3 regions of the Aliikangiella maris genome follow, and region 2 is predicted to be linked to each of the others. Evidence: predicted binding sites of a transcription regulator. Region 2 holds the regulator's gene; each other region holds the start of a gene.

Region 1 (4,621 bases), on a different contig from region 2:
AAAAGGCGCCTTAGAAGAATCACCGGCAATTGCCATTTGTTTACGTGGCGACCATGAACTCAATGAAATTAAAATTGAAAAACATCCTTTAGTTGCCGCACCTTGCCATTTACTCGATGAAGCTGAGGTGCGTCAGGCGGTAAACTGTGCGGTTGGCTCAATTGGTCCCGTGGGCCTTAATATCCCAACCATTATCGATAGAGATGCGGCTGTTGTAGCCAACTTTGTATGCGGTGCGAATGAAGATGGCTTTCATATGACCGGCGTAAACTGGGAGCGCGATGCGCCAATTACTGAAACTTTTGATTGCCGTAATATCGTTGAAGGCGACTCAAGCCCCGATGGGCAAGGCAAACTCACCATCAAGCGCGGTATTGAAGTGGGCCATATATTTCAGTTAGGTACCAAGTACAGCGAAGCAATGAAAGCCAATGTGTTAAGTGAATCCGGTAAATCTGTCACTTTATCAATGGGATGCTACGGTATTGGCGTATCACGAGTGGTTGCCGCAGCCATTGAACAAAACCATGATGAATACGGTATTATCTGGCCAGATAATATTGCTCCCTTTCAGGTAGCCATTGTGCCAATGAATATGCACCGCTCACATCGCGTCGCCGAAGCTGCCGATAAACTTTACCAACAGTTACGTGATGCCAAAATAGAAGTTATTTTCGACGACCGGAAAGAAAGAGCTGGTGTCATGTTTGCTGATATGGAACTAATTGGTGTACCTCACCGCATCGTTATCAGCGAGCGCGGCATCGACGCAGGCACCTTTGAATACAAGCATCGTCGAGATAATGAAAAGTTGAATATCCCAATTGATGAAGTATTTGCATTTGTTCAACAAAAAGTGATTTAAAATAGCCTAGACTAATAATTAGTCCTATTTTTCATGGGTTTATGTTTTTATGCATTTTTCGTTTTTTATACGATTTGACTTACGCAATTGACTTATTGGTTTAATCAAATGGTCAGATTACCGTTAATCAATGTCGGAGTAATAATTGTACTGTTATTGGCTGGACAGTCGCTCATGGCGGCTGTCCAGGAAAAACCCGATCAAGCCTTTCGAGTAAAGCTGGCCAAATTAATCAAAAAATCTAGCGGCTCATTTGAGGATAGATTTGAAGCTGAAGTGTGGTTATTAGAGCAAGCGCTGAGAATAGCAAAAGTTGCTCCGCATATTCCCGAAGATGAACGACTGGCTATTTTACGTCTGGTCCACCGAGAAGCTAAAAACTTTGCACTGGATCCATTGCTGGTACTGGCATTGATTAATGTCGAAAGTAATTTCGACCAGTTTGCAATATCCAGTGCTGGCGCACGTGGTTTAATGCAGGTGATGCCATTTTGGAAAAAGGAAATTGGTACGCCTGATGACAGCTTGTTTGATATGCAAACCAATATTCGGTATGGCTGCGCCATTCTTAGTCTTTATCTTGAAAAAGAAAAACAAAATACCACTCAAGCACTGGCCCGTTATAACGGCAGTAAAGGACAAGACTGGTATCCTATGCGGGTTTACAAGCATATGCGTAAAACCTGGCACCCTTAGCACTATTAATGCCTGACACTTTTGCATGACTCAAATTTGCTATAACGCCCCCTCACGAACCAAAACAGGACTGGTTTTAACTGGTGGCGGTGCACGCGCGGCTTATCAAGTCGGCGTATTAAGTGCAATATCTGACATTATTTACCGTGAAGAATGTGGCAATCCTTATCCTATTATTACAGGTACTTCTGCAGGAGCGATTAATGCGACCGTTTTAGCCGCCTATGCCAGAACCCCAAGGTTAGGAATTCGAAGTCTGCAAAGAGTTTGGGGCAACTTAAGTGTCGATCAGGTTTTTCGCGGCGACATGCTCGGTATTATGCAAAACTCTTCAAAGTGGCTATGGTCAATTTTTTCCAGCAACTTCCATTTAAAGCATCAACTCAGTTTACTCAACAATGAACCACTCAAACAATTACTCAGTAAAGTGATGCACTACAATATCATTCAAGAAGCTATTGATGCCGGGAATCTGCATGCTTTATCAATTACCGCTTCGAGTTACTCTACCGGACGTTCAATTTCTTTTTTTCAAGGTGTCGCTGAACTGAATGACTGGCAAAGATATCGTCGTTGTGGCAAACGAACACGCATTAATCGTGATCATCTACTGGCTTCTTCAGCCATTCCCTTACTCTTTCCAGCAGTCAATATTGATAATGAATTTTACGGTGATGGATCCGTCAGATTTTTAGCCCCTATCAGTCCGGCCATTCATTTAGGTGCTGATAAAATTTTAATCATCGGTGTCGATCCTATTCGTGAAGAATTACCCGAACAAACCAATGCCATTCATTACCCTTCAGTTGCGGATATTGCAGGACATGTTTTAGACAGCGTTTTTATTGATAGTCTCGACAGTGATATTGAGCGCATAAGACGAGTTAACAAAACAATAAAATTAATTCCACAAGCGGTCAGAGAATTACAAAGTAATTTACGCCCGATTGAAACCTTTGCAATCTCACCAAGCCAGGATTTAAGTTTATTAGCCAGCAAACATTTTCATACCCTGCCTCGACTCATTCAGTTTTTCTTTCGGCGCATTGGTATTAATCCGGGTGAAGGTTCAACCGTACTAAGCTATTTGTTATTTGAATCAAGTTACACCAAAGAGTTGATAGAGCTGGGATATCAGGACACTTTTCGACAGAAGTCGGAGGTGATCGAATTCTTCTTAAATCGTTAGAACAAAATGCAATATAACAAATTCGCTAAGAAACTAATCATCTAAAAACAAAATTACTCAGTCATATAACTGTCAAATTTCATGAAATATATCGCAATTACTTTATATTTTTCTTTGGATTTATGACATTTTATCAATGTCAATCTATACACCAAAAAGAAGAATGCCATTCTCCTCACAAATTCAAAGGATTCAATGTAATAAAACTGTCATATTTTAACTGCACAATCGCGCACCAAAGACACTCATATAAAACCAAGCAGACATTAATCATGTTAAGAAATATACTGATATCTTTAATTGCTATTGTCTCGATCGCACTAATCTTAACAGGGATTATTAATTTTAATATATTGCGACTGCCTAATCCGAACACACCACATAATGGTCAAGCTGTTGAAGAATTAATTCTAAAAGGCTCGAATACTGTCGGTGAAAGTTTTGCCCCCATTTTGGCAAAAGCTTATCTTAGAAGTATTGGCGCAATTTTAGTCAGAGAACATCAATTAGAAAGCCCAGTTGAAAAATATATTGAAGGAACGATTCCCAATAAAAATAAATTGGTGCGCATTGAAATTCGTGCTCATGGTTCAAGTACTGGTTTTAAAGCACTCGATGAAAACTCTACTGAAATTGCGATGAGCTCTCGTCCAATTAAAGAAAAAGAAGCCAAAGCATTAGCCGACAAATTTGGTGTTGTTGATGAACATCCCATTGCGCTTGATGCGCTTGCGATTGTTACTTATCCAACTAATCCAATTGATCAGCTAACCGTAGAAGAGATTGCTCGATTATTTTCTGGTGAAATTTCAAACTGGGCACAACTTGGTGGTGAAGACTATCCGGTTAAAGTTTATAGTCGTGATAACAATTCAGGTACTTGGGATACTTTTAAAAACTTGGTGTTAAAGCCATTTGATAAAAAACTGAGTGATGATTCCGGACGATTTGAGTCCAGTAATGAACTAGTCAACAACGTTATTAATATGCCCGGTTCAATCGGTTTTATAGGGGTAACTTATGTGGGTGAATCTAAACTGTTAAAAGTTGCTCAATCAACTAACGAAACAGGTAAAATTCCAACCGGTTATACCATTGGTACTCAGGATTATCCACTGTCTCGAAAATTATATCTTTACACAAAGGGTCGAAAACACAGCAATCTGGCCAGCTCATTTATTGACTTCGTCAAACAAAATGAAGGACAAAAACAAGCCGAAAAAGTTGGATTGATTTCTTATTATCCAACTCATTATCGTCCCGATTTAAAAAATAAGAAAACACCACTTCGCTACAAAGACTTAGCCTCACTAGGACGCAGAATCACAGTAAATTTTTCATCCAATGTTTTTAGCATGGACGAATCCAAAGAAGCACGAGATATTGAAAGACTGGTTAATTTTACTAATCAGAACCCAGGTAAAAAAATTGTCTTGGTCGATTTTTCAAATTCACCTCGCCTGGCACAGCTTAAGCAAGCACTCAAAATGCATAATGTTCAAGTGTTAGATACTTTAAATATTCAATACAAAGAACGGTGGGAAGATCCTATCGAAGTCTGGGCACTTTAGTTTTAAGCATCTTGCTACCTCATGTACAAATTGAATTTTGTACAGATTTTATACTTTAAAAGGATTGACCTAATAACGGATTGGCAGCAAAAGGCATTGCAAAAAATAATTCAAAAGGATTTTATTGAGGGACGCTCATTTCATCAAGGATGATGAAATATTTATCTTATGGATCAGAAATTAAAGTTAGTCAATCGACAATTAAGCAGCAATAATAAAACGTAAGCTCTGCTGATTATCATCAGAATTGATGAGCGCTTGATTAATGAAAACCCCAGGAACGGCAGCCAATACATCATT
Region 2 (4,621 bases):
TAGATTCAAACGACTAATACAACATCGCCAGTTGATTAACTGGCGAGTTTTTCATATTCGATAGTTCGATATTTTGGAAAATAAGCGGTGAATGTCGAACCTTTACCTAATTCACTTTGGATATCTAAAAATCCACCATAGTTTTCCAAAATGTGCTTTACAATTGATAGCCCTAAGCCCGTACCACCTATCTGGCGCGAACGATTGACATTGACTCGATAAAAACGCTCAGTTAATCGAGAAATATGTTCAGGCGCCACGCCTTCGCCGTTATCCGTAACACTAAAATAGGTATAGCCATCTTCTTTGCGTTGCCAGCGAACAGTAATAGTTGAGCCTTCGGGAGAATACTTAACAGCATTACTCAACAGGTTTTGGCATAAACTATACAGTTCACTTTCTACCGCTTTAATTTGCAGCGTCGGATCGATGTCTACTTCAATTTGATGGGTACCTTTTGCCTTGGTCTTTTTAAAATCGGTGACCAATTTCTGAATTAATCCGGGCATATCAATCATCACCCCAGACTCACGATCGTAGCCCTTCTCTTCGAGCTTAGATAAAGTCAGCAAATCATCAAGAATTTTCTGCATTCGAGACGCCTGACGGCTGGCATTGCCGATTTGCTTACGCACCATATCTGACATATCTGGCTCACTTTCAAGCAACTCAAGATAACCAGTAATCACCGTTAATGGTGTGCGAAGTTCATGTGAGGCATTCGCAATAAAGGCTTTACGCAATTTATGCACAGCGATTCGCTGGCTAATGTCTCTGGCGGTAATCAACTTTTGCTCTTCGCCAAAGTCAACACAAGTCACCGATAAGGTTTTACGTTGATCAATGGGGGACTCCATTTCCAGTCTGGCTGGCGACTCTTCAGACTCAATTAATTCCTGTAATTTTGGATCGCGAATCAAGTTGTCGATACGCTGCCCTAAATCACGCCGTTTTTCGATACCTAATATTTCTTCCGAAGCCTGATTAGTCAGTTCGATTTCGCGGTGAGAGTTTATTACAACCGTGGCTTCAGGCAATGCTGCAATAGTTGCTTCAAAGCGTCTTGCCATATAACTTAAACGCCGCTTGCGCTCTTTGTTTTTACGCTGTGCATAGACAATGTGCTGTACGATAAGCTGCCATATACCACTGGTATCCAGTGCAAACTGATTTTTTGCGCCCAGCCTTATCCACCGTTCTAGCGCTCGTATCTGTACTAGCATCCAGGTTACATAAACCAGACTGCTTAAAAAAATTGCCAATCCCCAATAACCGGAAATCAGACCGAATAATATCGCTATAACCGCCAAGACGAATATACGAGAAATTTCGATAGTCCACGCGTTGCTCATTGAGCTAATTCCCACTGCTTAAGCTGGTTTCTTTTGAGTAAACATATATCCCATACCGCGCACCGTTTTGATGAGCGAATCTTTACCAAACGGCTTAAGAATTTTTCTTAATCGTAGCACATGAACATCCACTGTTCTCTCTTCGATATAAACCGCTTGCCCCCAGACAAAATCCAATAGCTGGGCGCGAGAGTATACTCGATTCTTGTGTTCGATAAAAAACTGTAATAAAGAAAATTCGGTATGACCAATATGTACATCCACATTATCAATTGAGAGCTGATTGGTAGCCAGATTCAACTCCAGCCCCTCTGAAATAATCATGTCATCTTCATTGGCTTGTGAAGTACGGCGCAACAGAGCTTTGATTCTTGCCATTAATTCTTTGATACCAACAGGCTTAGTCAAGTAGTCATCAGCACCACAATCAAGCCCTTTGACTTTATCCATTTCTTCTACTCTAGCGGTCAACATGATAACTGGCAAATCGGCTAATATTTCATCTTTGCGTAGCCGTTTAATGAAATCGATACCGCTTTCGCCAGGCATCATCCAATCTACAATTAATAAATCTGGACGATTTCTAGCCAGAATTTCTCGAGCAGCCGCGGCATTATCAGCCTCTTGAATGACATAACCGTCACGTTCTAGTGCATAGCGCAACATCTCTCTGATGGGTTGTTCATCTTCGACTAATAAGATTTGCTTTGGCATTTATTTATCCACTCGTTAGTAATGAGTCTGTAATAAGAGTTAAACCAATTATTAAATTCTGTCATCAAGCAGGCTTGGCATGTAAATTTAACAATACGGTCACGTTTAAATCACTAGGCGCTATTTTTCCTGCTAATCATGACAAAATTATGACAATTCATATTAAATACAGTGGGTTGTTAAAAAAATGTCATATTTGACGAACCTTGAAATAACTATATGACAAGCGAAAATAGTCTATTTATGACACAGTTTGTGACACATCAAGGCCAATTATTCTCATAATCTTTACAAAATTCATTTTATTTTAATTAGCTTTAACTAATATTTGATTCGGGTGTTGACCCGTGTATTATTAGGGGATCACTGAATATTATATTGAAGATGAGAACTGCTTTATAGAAATGGCCTTAAAAATAATGTAGGCATTTCAATTTATCGTCTTCTTTTAATATAGATATTACTATATACTACAGTAACTTAGGCAAATAAATTAAATTACTTCAACGATTCTGACCGATCTATGCTAATTAATATAACAAAAGTTGGAAAATTTAAGCGGTAAAAATAAGATCATTATGGATTATTCAAAAAGTCTACAGTTGAAAATCATCACGGACCGTAAAAAATTTGCAGAAGTCAAAGCATTTTGGTTAAATTTCAAGCAAGAAACACAAATTAAATTTTATAATGATTTTTATTTTTATCGGGCTTATTTTAAACATCTAAAGCACCCAGACATAACCCCTTTTTTAGTTTTAATCTATGAGGGTGAGAACCTGATAGGCATACTCCCTTGGGAAAAGCGCTCGGTAGGATTGGGGGTCTATCAAATAGGCACCTTGTCACATCCTCATGTCGATCTTAATGACGCTTTGTTTGTTGATAATAAAAGTACCTTAATATTGCAAGCAATAACAATGCTGAAGTCACAGACTCCTGCAATTTGTCTATTTAGTCTGCCAAAACTTCGCCAAGATAGCAGCTTAAGTCAGCTTTTGATTAACCAAAATGCGATTGACACTTTTCACTGGCAAACATCTGAGTCAAAGTTTATTGAATTTCAACAAACACCTTTAATCGAAATATTACCTAAAAGACATTTAAAAAATGTTAATCGACTCATTCGCAAAGCTGAAAATATTGGTGATGTAAAATACTCCTTTATCAAAGGTGAAGATATTACGCCTGAACAAATAAAAGAATTCCTCGATTTAGAAGCGTCAGGCTGGAAAGGTAAACAAGGTTCGTGTTCAGCAATTAGTCTAAATAAAGATTTAATCGGTTTTTATCATTCACTATTTAACAATAGTAAGAAGAATATTCAACTCAATTGTTATCATCTGGACGGCCAACTACTGGCCGCACATTTTTGCTTTATTAATGGGGGAACAATTTCTTTGGCGAAAGTTTGCTATCGTCAAGAATTTTCAAACCTTTCTCCTGGTCATGTACTCATTTACAAAGCCATGGAAAATGCACAACTCGAAGGAAAAGTAACTAAAATCAGCTTTGTCACTGGACCAGGGTGGTTAGCCCCTTGGAAACCTAGTACTAAAGTGGTTGAGACTTATACTTTTGCGTTAAATCCAATGAGCAAGTTGTATTTTAACGGGGCCAAATTTTTTAGAAGTGCCATTAACTGGTATCACAAAATTAAATCACCTACTACACCAGCAGCACCTCATTAAAAAACTTCAACAAAACAATTTTCAGCCACCAGCAATTTAAAGTCGCAAATTAAGACTCAAATAACACTCGCAGATAAAGTCAAACCAAGTAGCATCTTGCTTTTAAAAACTGGTTAGAGTCAGTTAAACTAAGCCAAAAACTAGCGTTTTTTTGGCTCTACATACTCATACTGAAAAGGACACATCACGCCCTTCACACAGCTCTCTACCAACTATTTGAACACAACATCTAATGATTTTTAGCCTGTTTACGTCCAAAAATACTTCGCCAGATTAAAACCGGTAAGCGTAGTTTTTCCAATATCCACCAACTGACCATCGAGCCAACCATCCCAGCGAAGAATGCCAGCACAATTGAATCAACTTTAAAGATATGAATAAACATATAGATCAAAATGCCGTTAAAGATAAAAATATAAAACGTTGCTTCAGCAATCATATTTAATAAGGCTTTAAAGACACGAGGAATCATAATTGAGCGGACAAAAGGTAAAGTCACTGACCCCAAAACAATCCAAAGCGCTTTTGCTTTAAACTCTAAATCATTACCCATTGCCAAAGTTAAAACGTAGGTATCAATAAAAGCAAAAACGGTTCCGGTTACCGCCATTAATATGCGCTTAGCAGTGGAATCAGCCAGATAAATACACCAACCCAGCCAAATATGGGCAATAAACCGAATAGGCACTAAATCGTTTAAATGCGCAGTTTCCCAGACAAACGGATAAACCGTTCGAATTCCAATAAAGCCCACTAGCAATAAATAAGAATAGAACCAGGCATTTTCTCGCATTAACTGCCTGATACTTTTAAAACTAAATAAAATACCAATAATGATGAAGCACTGTGCCAATATTTGAACAA
Region 3 (4,621 bases), on a different contig from region 2:
CACCATTTTGTGATTCAACCGTATCTAACGGATAAAAAACAAATGACCAACTTGCGTTGACTGTGTCATAAATACCAAGACGCGGATTAGCTTCGCCGCCCCATGCCCGTTGAAATGCCACATAGATGTTATCACCATATTCAGCCACGCCTTCAAAACCAAAACGTAACTGCAAGTCGTTAACACTTTCAGGTAAACGCACAACTTGTTCAATTACACCATTTTTATCGGTTTTAAAAATCATATTCAATGAATTAATTGGACGTGAGCTATCTCCTTTTGTGCCATTTCCTTCAGATGCTACCCAGAAACCACCATCAGCCGATTTAGCAATACCTTCGGGGTCAATGTTTATTGATTTGTCTTCATTGATCATTGCGGCTAAATCAGCTTCATCAAAAACATCAACTCGGGTCGCATCATCAGCATCAACCGTATTATCAGCCAAGTCAACAACGTTAGTTGCAGCAAACACATCATTAGTATCTTTAATTGTAATTTCTTCAATTAATTTTGCCGGAGTTTGATTGGCGTCAATTGCAAAAATTCGGTTCGAAGCATAAAAACTATCTTCTACTGCATACAAGCGACCGGCCATCATTGGATCAGAAGATAATCCAGACAAAGCGCCCCACGCAATTGGCGTATTATCGTTACGATATACCGATTCGATCGTTGGATAAGCCGAGGCAGCATAATCATAGCGATAAACATTGAGTGTTGAACGCAATTTGTCATCACGAGCATCAACTTCACTGGCTACCACTAATAAGTTACGCGAAGGAATCGCTAATCCACCTTCAGGACCCGAAGCCGCAGGTAATACTTGTTTAAACACAGGCGCTTTTGGATTGGCGACATCATAAACAAAAACCAGACTTGAACGCTCTGAGTTAACGAACAAGTAACGGTCATTGCCATAAATTCCCATTTCAACATTTTCAGGTTCGTTACCTTTATTGCCAGAACGTTTATCGGGGTAGTGACCAAATTGAGCGGCCATGTGATCCAGTGTTACCCCTGAATTCCAAACCACTTCACCCTGCTTGTTAAAGATGGTAAAACCACGACTACCACCATTTAAATCACCTTCATCGGCGGTAGCAAAATAATCGTCATTAATCCAACTAACACCATCAGGTTCACGAGCAACATCGGCTTGTGATTCTGTTTGACTAATTTTTAGCGGTTTACCTTCGGTTGCATCAATTTGAGTCAAATCAACACTGCCAGCAGAAAAATCATTGATGATACTCCCATCAGTCAGGTCAACAATGACAATATGATTGTTTTCTTGCAAAGTAACGACCGCTTGATTAGCTGAATTGATATCAACATATTCAGGCTCTGGGTCGTCAGCATACAAATCAGCCACGCCAGTCAATTCTACATTTGAGGTTGTCCACTTAGTTGGGTCAGCATCACTGGTGTTAACAATTACTAAATATCCGGCAGGTGCTTGAGGAGGTTCACCGTCACCTAAATCTTCATCACGCTCATTTTCAATCACAACAACGGCATAGTTGCCATCCGGGCTAATGGCTACCGAATCAGGCTGTCCTCCCAAATCAAGTGAAGCCACTTTGGTTTGCGTTGCAATGTCAATCACATCCAGTTGACCGCTCACATCAATATAATCCGCCGAAGTATTGATTGCTACCAGCGCAAAGTTACCGTTAACGCCAACTGACGTTGGTTCGCCATCTAAATCGAGCGTCCCCAGACCAACTGGGCTTTCAGGATTGTTAATATCAACAAAACCTAATTTTTCGCCAGGGCTATCACTATAAATTAAAATACTACCATCGCTGTTGGCTGCGACAATTTCAGCAGCAGTTTCGTCATCAACATTACAATCAACTTCAAGCTGTTGACAGACCGGAAATGAAGCAACACGAACAAAGTTTTGGCTATTATTTAATTGTGTTTGCGCACACATGAAAGTTGTCTGACTAATTTCGCTGGCTTCTAACATGTTGTTGCCATTAGCATCTAGGCCAGAATCAACTTGAACACCACCTTTGAAACATTGGCTATGACCAGCCGACAGTTTAGTCTGGACAATTAAGCTGTTTAAGCCATCATTTCCGTTAGTGCCATTGTTACCATTAGTGCCGTCAGTTCCATCTTTACCATCATCAACGCAGCCGGCAGCCAAAATGGCAGAAACCAGTGCAGGAATGAGTAATTTTTGTTTGTTCAGGTACTTCATTTTATCTACTCTGTTGTTGGTCAAGTTAGACAGGCATAGGCGGAAAACCTTCCCATCTCAAAAATAGAAATTTTCGCTGGTTTACATGACGCAGGTTTGACGGATTTATGACAAAAATATTTCAGTCGTTAATTCTAACGACATTGCCATTGACTTTTGCGATTGTATTCATGTTAATTTTCAAACAAAATAACAAAGGTCAAAATAGACATTAATATTCAGTCGGGCCTATTTTTTGCTACAATCAACAAAAGTTTTACGGCTTATTATCAAAAGCCAAGATTAAAATCAGGATAAAGTTTAAAAATAAGATGTCAGGTGCAAATTTTTTATTATGAGTGATTTATTTTCGGGATTGCGTTCAACGACCGAAGTCTATCCGCAAACATTTTTGCTACCCAGCTTTACCCAAACAAAAATGCTGCGCCAACTCATCGTGACTATTATTAAACAAGCCCCTTTTCGCAAAATGGCGACACCTAACGGCCACTACACCAATATTCCACTAACAAACTGTGGCGACTGGGGATGGGTGTCTGATGAACAAGGTTATCGCTATAGCGAGACCGATCCTTTAACCGGCCATCCGTGGCCAACAATGCCTGACTATTTTTATCAATTGGCAAATAGTGCTGCTGCTGCAGTGGGCTTTAATAATTTTTCGGCCGATGCTTGCTTAATCAATCAATACAAAATTGGCTCGAAACTGGGATCGCATCAAGATAAAAATGAAAGAGACTTTACCCAGCCCATCGTCTCGGTTTCGATTGGATTGCCCGCCACCTTTCAAATATTTGGTCACCGGCGCAGTGGTAAGGCGGTTGAAATCAATCTATATGACGGTGATGTCATGGTTTGGGGTGGTCAATCGCGCATGATGTATCATGCGGTTAAAACAATCAAAGCCAACCCCAATAATCCAGCTCAACGTTATCGGTATAATATTACTTTTAGAAGCTCACAGTAGGTTCTAAGTTCTAAGTTTTAAATTTTAAGCTCTATGCCTATTTTAAAGTGACTCGATGTTCGCCCCATTGTCTTAATGCTTTAGTGTAATGAGAAATTTTATGATGGCTGATAAAACGGTTTTCTAAAGAAAAATTAAACCAAGGTTCATCTAACCACAACATAAAGCGCTGATAAACACTAAAGCTGTATCGCAACTTTGGTTGCCCGCTATCATAGATAATACGGCTGGGGTAACCAATTTGATCCATTTTTGCCATGTCGCGTAATAAGTCTGCAACCGCTTTTTGTCGTTTAGTCCCAATAAAACCAAGTAATCGCGAAAAATAATGCCAAATAAATCCTAATGCATGAACCATTGCCGGATTAGGGAGCAAAGGCACTGGGTCACGAGCATTCACAATACGATAAATTGGTGTTTTAATATGATCTTGAAAACTCGGCAGTCCAACCGCTGGCGCACCAAAAGTATAAGTGCTACCCCCGGTGTCGCTGGCATAAAAACGTGTGGCAATATGTGCTAATGCCCCTCCCAAACTATGCCCACCGATATGTAGTTTTAAATTTTTTACCTGCTCTAATGCCTGCATCACCTTAGGATGAACATCCATAAACTGATTCCAGAACCCCTGGTGGACCTGTGTTTTTATACCAAGTAAATCAACATCAATTAAACGTGCCGATATATCGGCTTTCACATCACCAAAACTTTCAGTCCCCCGATAAATTAAATAAGCATCCAAACCACGAGTTGCTAAAAAAGCCTGCGTTTCATTTTCATTAAAAGTTGCCAGCAGTTTAAATCCGTGAGCAACCAAGATTTTTTCAAATGCATTTCTTGCGACATGTTCACCAATTCGATGTCCACATAAAACCGCATCAGCAACCAACTTTAACTTATTAAATAGTGCCGGATTATCGACAATTGTTTTGGCAATATCTAAAAATTTATCTATCTGATGACCTCCTTCAAAAGGAAAATAACATAGCCGTGAAAGCTCTGCCATCAACCAAGCTTGTCGATCACTAAATGCTGACCGCATAACCGGAGGCTGCATAAGAAACTTTGACTGAAAATATTTTTGGCTTTCATCAATATTATTTAAAAGCGCATCTTTTTCTGTTGATTTCATCAATTCAGATAAAGGCTCAGCCGACTGATTAGTATTGGTTAACTGCGGTTGACTTGAAGCATTTGAATTATTTGTTGTATCAGTATTATTAGAATTATTGGTAGTCATAACCATTCCTTGATAAGTTGGTATTTATCTTATAGTAGACGCCCTCTTCTCATCAATCAATAGAAGCCAAATGCGAATTATCTTTTTTTAGATATCATAAATCCCCATAAACTCAATTAAAAACAAATAAAACCACTGTGAAAATTTTTAATAACAAGCAGAGTCGACAGACCAATAATTTTTACAAGTTAATTTATATCCT

The links. Region 2 encodes PhoB, which activates phosphate uptake and scavenging genes when phosphate is short. Its sites were predicted from a motif close to TGTCATANNNNTGTCANA; they were not measured.
Region 1: ABVT42_RS08845 (PstS family phosphate ABC transporter substrate-binding protein) is a predicted target of PhoB. The motif match lies at 2,947-2,964, and genes of this name have one in related genera.
Region 3: ABVT42_RS02225 (esterase-like activity of phytase family protein) is a predicted target of PhoB. The motif match lies at 2,308-2,325, and genes of this name have one in related genera.

What each region holds. Positions count from the first base shown of each region.
Region 1 is NZ_JBFDAH010000007.1:199,202-203,822, forward strand. Features, by position in the region: gene ABVT42_RS08830 (proline--tRNA ligase) at 1-865, shown strand, start outside; gene ABVT42_RS08835 (transglycosylase SLT domain-containing protein) at 974-1,561, shown strand; gene ABVT42_RS08840 (patatin-like phospholipase family protein) at 1,587-2,750, shown strand; gene ABVT42_RS08845 (PstS family phosphate ABC transporter substrate-binding protein) at 3,023-4,321, shown strand; gene tilS (tRNA lysidine(34) synthetase TilS) at 4,523-4,621, opposite strand, start outside.
Region 2 is NZ_JBFDAH010000026.1:39,283-43,903, reverse strand. Features, by position in the region: gene phoR (phosphate regulon sensor histidine kinase PhoR) at 36-1,352, opposite strand; gene phoB (phosphate regulon transcriptional regulator PhoB) at 1,371-2,066, opposite strand; gene ABVT42_RS18360 (GNAT family N-acetyltransferase) at 2,645-3,757, shown strand; gene ABVT42_RS18355 (AMP-binding protein) at 3,987-4,621, opposite strand, start outside.
Region 3 is NZ_JBFDAH010000002.1:15,676-20,296, reverse strand. Features, by position in the region: gene ABVT42_RS02225 (esterase-like activity of phytase family protein) at 1-2,212, opposite strand, end outside; gene ABVT42_RS02220 (alpha-ketoglutarate-dependent dioxygenase AlkB) at 2,547-3,179, shown strand; gene ABVT42_RS02215 (lipase family protein) at 3,217-4,419, opposite strand.